2 regions of the Paenibacillus sp. 7516 genome follow, and region 1 is predicted to be linked to the other one. Evidence: riboswitches for the same ligand, from Rfam matches in the RefSeq annotation. Region 1 holds a riboswitch; the other holds the start of a gene.
The links. A riboswitch is a leader RNA that binds a small molecule or an ion and turns the genes downstream of it on or off. The one in region 1 is predicted to bind ZMP and ZTP.

Region 1 (3,116 bases):
ATGCTCGAACAAGATGTTGTCAGACTAACCAGTGATAGAACATAAATGAAGTACAACAACTTCCTGGGGATGACCCTCACCTCCTATGGATTCCTAAACTCATTAACGGAAATCTCAAGGAACATGTTGCACAATAAAAAAAGCAGTCCTCAGCGGACTGCCCGTTCGATTTTTACATTTTCAGATCCAATTGAAACTGATCCAGCTCTTCTTCTGCGTCACGCATTAATTCCACTAGCTGATCAGCGTATTCTCCAAGCACAGCCCTGCTGGCCTCAAAATTAACCCATTGAATGGTTAGTGGAATTGAAATGAAGCCTGTAATGACATCCCATAACGCATCGAGATTCCGCCCGTAAGATTCATTTAACCCCAGCTTCGCCTGAAGAATATCATGCAGCTCTTCTTTTCCATGAACATCATTTCCATCAATGATTACTGTCTTCATACCATCCTACCTTTGGTCATTTGATTTGTTCAAACGTGCGATAATGATCGGTTGTCTTGTATATTAAGCCATCACTGGAATAGAGGATTCGGTCACTTCCCCGGGTTCCACCGGAATAATTGATATCTGCCTCGTACCACGTTCTTCCCTTTTTCTTGGGTAACAAGCTTTCCCGATTCTGAAAAATATCGCCGCCGATACTCTTGCCAGGGGCCACATCTTGCAGATTTCCTTCACTTGGTTCCCAGCCTAAAGCTCTGGCCTCCTTCTTGGTAATATAATTATCCGGAAGTTCCTGATGCTCGGCAAGATAATTGGCGACTTCGTCAAATTGGTTCAAGACAGCTTGAGTCTGGGTCGAATCATCTACAGATAGCGATTCAAGCGAACAGCCTGCGAACAGCATCGTCGCAAGAATAATGAGTACAGCACCTAACCATTTTTTAATATACACTGCTTATAATCTCCTTTTAATCTTCTTAACTCAAAAAAGTATATACCAATCTAGACACAGTTCCAAGTATAGCTAAATGTTAAAAGGATTGAAGTCAATTTCAAAATGAAGTACTATCAATTTAATATTGTTATGGTCATATGTAACTGGCGAACACGGTGAACCGTGAGGGAGCATATGATGTCTAATCAAGCCGTACGCCTGGGCAGAGGTAAGGAAGTTTTATTTCCTTGCCTCTTTTTATTTGGAAAGGGCGATGATGAGCATGAGTACAGAGAAGCTAATGTTGAGTGGACAAACGGTAGCGGACTTCATGAAGGAAGAGATGACTGCGAAGGTTGCCATGTTGAAGGAGAAAGGAATCACGCCTTGTCTAGCTACTATTTTGGTCGGTGATGACCCCTCTTCAGAAACATATGTACGAATGAAAGGCAATGCATGTGCCCGAATAGGTGTACATTCCATTAAAGTGGTTTTGCCTGCAGAGACTACAACGGAACAATTGATTCAGGAGATAACCAAATTAAATGAAGATGTATCCGTACATGGCATTCTATTGCAGCACCCGGTACCGCAGCATATCGATGAAAGAGCCGCTTTTGATGCAATTAGCATAGAGAAAGACGTGGATGGCGTTACCACCCTAGGATTTGCGTTAAATGCCTTTGGAGTCGCCGCTTTTCCATCCTGCACACCACAAGCGATTATCCGTATTCTGGATTTCTATAACGTTCCAATTGAAGGCAAGCATGCTGTGGTCATAGGAAGAAGTCCAATTCTGGGTAAGCCCGTTTCAGCCATGCTGCTTAACCGAAATGCAACGGTAACTACCTGTCACTCCAAAACCGTCAATCTGGAAGAAATCGTGAAGTCGGGAGATATCGTGATTGCTGCCGTTGGCAAACCCTGTTTTGTACAAGGAAGCTGGATTAAACCTGGTGCAGTTGTCGTTGATGCAGGCTACAATAAAGGCAATATCGGTGATGTGGACTATTCATCCTGCTTGACTCCGTCATCTGCCATTACACCCGTCCCTGGTGGGGTGGGTCCCGTAACCATCGCTACGCTGATCGAACACACCATCAAATCAGCCTGCATGCAATCCATAAAAACATCATAATATGTACGAAAGCACGCAAAGCTCACTCTTTTCTTAAGGGCTTTGCGTGCTTCACTCTGTAAAGACATAAGGGGTAATGTGCATTGAAAGTGAGTGCGTACGTGTGCTAATACCATTTTCGTTACTGCTTATCTGTTCATGTTCTTTTTATTTTTTGGCATATTGTAAAATGGCCGTCGCCGCACGAATACGAAGTTCCTCGTCTTCGCTCTGTAATGCATTCTTTAGTACATCGAGAGCTTCCTGTACTGTCCCGTCATCTACGCAAACCGGATGTTGAACTGTCGTTTCCGTTTCGGGAGTACTTGAAAGCCACGGATCCAATTGAGCCTGTGAAAGTGGATACTCGAATGCTGAAATGATGGAATCATTCGAAATCAGAGCACGCACCTTATCGTTTATCTCTGTCAGTGGAATTCGCCCCAACCACGTTACGCCTCGCCGATGACATATCGAATCTTCTCCAGTGCTAACGGAATCATCGTAAAAATAGTCACCCACATCCCCAACATATATCCACTCATCGTCATGAATTAAGACATGATCTCCATCCTGCATGATGTTTACAAATGTCTGTAGGTTAGCTATTACTCCGCTCAGTTCCGATTCAGGTATTGCGTAATGCTGCCTGATTTGCTCTTTCCATTCTTCATCCGGCAGTTGTTCCAAATCCCCTGTAGCTGGCCAATCGATCCCAATAAAGTTATCTTCCAGGAAGGCTGCAGTTCGATCAGTTCCGTGTATGGTGGATTCGATGTGAAAAAGGTTCATGCTGCACTTGTCCTCCTCTAACAATCAAGCTTGAAGGTTATTTTTTCGTTTACGAAATGCCGATGGTGTCTCCCCAAAGGCTTCACGGAATTTTCTTGTAAAATGTATACCGCAGTCGAATCCGACATCCGCAGCGATCTCTGCGATTTGCCGGTTCGTTCCAGCGAGAAGCTGCGCTGCCTTCTCCAACCTAAACTTGTGAACTGTATTTAGAATCGTATCCCCTACCTGCTCCTTAAATAAGTGAGAGAGGCGTGAGGTGGATAAACAGCATCGGTTCGCAAGTTCCGGTATGCTTATCTTCTGCGCAGGATGCATCTGCA
Region 2 (3,116 bases), on a different contig from region 1:
TGCAATCCAGCAGCAACCAGTCCTGCAATATGGGCCATGTCCACCATGAACAATGCACCTACATCGTTTGCGATAGAAGCGAGTTTTTCAAAATCAATCGTACGCGGGTATGCACTTGCGCCTGCAACAATCAGACGAGGACGGTGCTTGAACGCTGCTTTGCGCACTTCATCATAATCGATCAGGAATGTATCTTCCTGTACGCCATATGCCACGAAGTTGTAGAGCAAACCAGATGCATTCACCGGGCTGCCGTGAGTCAAGTGTCCACCATGGGCAAGATTCATACCCAGTACCGTGTCACCTGGTTTCAATGCTGCAAGGTAAACTGCCATATTTGCTTGTGCTCCAGAGTGAGGCTGTACGTTTACGTGCTCAGCTCCAAACAGTTCCTTCGCACGGTCACGTGCGATATCTTCCACGACATCCACGTGCTCGCAGCCACCATAATAACGTTTGCCTGGGTATCCTTCAGCGTACTTGTTCGTCAGTACAGATCCAAGCGCCTCAATTACCGCTTCACTTACGATGTTCTCGGATGCAATCAGCTCAATGTTGTTCTGTTGGCGTTTCAACTCCAAATTCATCGCTTCAAGTACTGCAGGGTCATTCTTACGCAATTGTTCCATGTTTAAATTCCTCCCAGTATATTAGTGAAGTTATAAAGCAAAATTGATGTTTACACGAAAACGGAGAGTGCAGGACCAATCTAAAGAAACGAAGTGTTCGCCTTTATCACCGGATTTCCCCTTTAAAAGGGGATTCAAAAAATCTGGGGATAACAGCGATCGGAAGATGGTACTGCAATCGGAGTTAGGAGTGTAACCTTTCAGTTTCGCTTTATAGTAGGTTGAAGATTTAGTCGCAAAATGTCGAATCTGGTTGTTCTTCCATCTGATACACCGCACGTTCGCCGCCAATCAGCTTCGGACGGGTCAAAGCTGTCGTCACACGGGCTTCCCCGATATAGCGAAGTGTTGTACGGAAGGGGACTGCCACATGCCGCAAGTGCATGCCAATCATCGTTTCCCCGATATCTACTCCTGCATGAGCCTGCACATGTTCAGCCAGACAAGGATCACTCAGCGAACGATATGCTGCGGATGCCATGGAACCGCCTGCCTTGGGAACCGGTACGGCGCCCACTTCAGTCAAACCAAGACGTGTGAGCAGTGAACGTTCCATCACCAATGCGCGGTTCAAGTGTTCACAGCACTGAAACACAGGCTCAAAACCGAATTCCTGCTGCACCTCGCGAATCCCTGCAAGAAGCTGCTGTGCTACATCAACGGCACCACTCGTACCAATCTTTTGGCCTGCAACCTCGCTTGTGCTTGTACCGATCACAACGATCTGTCCAGGTCCAAGCTTTCCGGCAAGTGCCAGTTCACGCAGAATGGTTACGGTCTGTTCCTGCAATCCGGGTTGATCCGAATCTAACTCAATAGTCATCCTATCGCCTCCCGATAAAATCATGCCTGACTCCCTCACGGCTGCCCGCTCTTGTATTCAAGCACGGCATTTCAGGTACTATTATAGCGAATAATCAGATGAAAGACGAAAAAAAGAGCAGTCTGCGGGTATCGCAGAATTGCTCTTTTGCCCAGGCGACCGGCCGTTTGTTCCGGTGCTCCATTGTGGTTGTGCCCACTTCGTCGCCAGTTACACCGGATCCCTGTTTTCCCCTTCATCATAAAACAACCCACGCTTAAAATCAACGGGTAATTTACACTACGTGTTCGTTTTTGCATAACAAATTAATTTGAAGATTCAATCTTCCCTGCCCAATTACTATGACCTGCACAATCCCGGTTTATCCCAACTTGTCCAGGAGGCGATCCAGCGCAGTTCTGATCTCCGCAGCGGCGATATTGTAATCATCTCGACTGCCGCCAAACGGGTCAGATATATCAAAGCTTGGAATACGCTGCCGAATCTCGATCACGCGCTCACGTTCTGATGCCAGAATCTCCTGACCCAGTGCACGCTTCAGTTCCAGTGTGGCGAACAGGCTGTCCAGTTCCTGAAGGTCATTCAGAACCTGATTATCATTCTCCACATATTCTTTCAGCGTGTACGTCTTGTGTACCGAATCCGGAAAAACCTGCATGACATGCTGTTTATGGCTCCGCGTTAACGTAAGGACCAAATCTGCCCAGTCCATCAGGCTCGCGTTAAGCTGTGTGGAATGACCAGGCCCTTCCGCCTGGTGATCTCTTAATACTGCTTCGGCATGACGGGAAATTGGCATTCCCGATGCTGCTGCCACACCTGCAGAACGAACCTCTACCTGAATGCCCCGTTCCGCTGCCAGCTTGCGCAAAAGCCCTTCCGCCATGGGGCTGCGGCACGTATTCCCTGTACATACAAACAAAATATGTTTCATTGTGATAGCCTCCCCATTTCGCAAATGTTGTCGAATGATGCAATATTTTAATTTTAAATGATGAAAATTTAAAGAGTATCGGTTATGACTGCACAAGGGGCTCCAGCTGTTCCGCTCTATGACTATTAAAAAATAAACAACAGTCCAAACGCAAGCAGGATGGCTCCGCCAATCGCTTCACCATAATCACCAAGGTTCTGGCTTACTCGTCTTCCCAGCAGCAGTCCCATGACGGACATGATTCCACCGCATGCACCAAAGGCAAGTACGGTCAGCACCAGATCACTGCTAAACATGCCGAGGGACACCCCAACGGAAAACGAATCCACACTCACACTGAGTGAAAATAAAATCACACCGAGCATGGAGCGATGGTCCACCAGCTTGGTATCACCTTCACGAAATGCATTCAGAATCATGTGACCCCCAAGCAGAACCAGCAATCCGCCTGCAGCATACGTCGTAATATCTCCCAAGAGAGAGCTGACGTATTTTCCCGTGTACATGCCGATCAGCGGCATGATGACATGAAACAAGGCCGTAACCAAACTGATTCGCAGCACATCACGCAAACGAATGCCTTTCATGCCAATCCCAATACCCAGCGAAAAGGCATCCAGCCCGAGGGCGACGGCCATAATCAAAATGGTTACCAACTGCCCCAAATGGGCAGACACATCCCACATTCCCATACCCCCAAGTCACGTAAAGGTTCTTGTACACGATATGC

Region 2: another riboswitch for ZMP and ZTP. It lies ahead of CHI14_RS21900 (TIGR01440 family protein); the one in region 1 lies ahead of CHI14_RS04510 (bifunctional 5,10-methylenetetrahydrofolate dehydrogenase/5,10-methenyltetrahydrofolate cyclohydrolase).

What each region holds. Positions count from the first base shown of each region.
Region 1 covers NZ_NPBI01000006.1:234,708-237,823, forward strand. Annotated here, with positions in the region: gene CHI14_RS04500 (barstar family protein) at 173-448, opposite strand; gene CHI14_RS04505 (ribonuclease domain-containing protein) at 465-854, opposite strand; ZMP/ZTP riboswitch at 1,035-1,116, shown strand; gene CHI14_RS04510 (bifunctional 5,10-methylenetetrahydrofolate dehydrogenase/5,10-methenyltetrahydrofolate cyclohydrolase) at 1,168-2,022, shown strand; gene CHI14_RS04515 (hypothetical protein) at 2,170-2,793, opposite strand; gene CHI14_RS04520 (helix-turn-helix domain-containing protein) at 2,818-3,116, opposite strand, start outside.
Region 2 covers NZ_NPBI01000024.1:518,529-521,644, reverse strand. Annotated here, with positions in the region: gene CHI14_RS21905 (serine hydroxymethyltransferase) at 1-629, opposite strand, end outside; gene CHI14_RS21900 (TIGR01440 family protein) at 859-1,452, opposite strand; ZMP/ZTP riboswitch at 1,595-1,676, opposite strand; gene CHI14_RS21895 (low molecular weight protein arginine phosphatase) at 1,814-2,386, opposite strand; gene CHI14_RS21890 (manganese efflux pump MntP) at 2,512-3,072, opposite strand.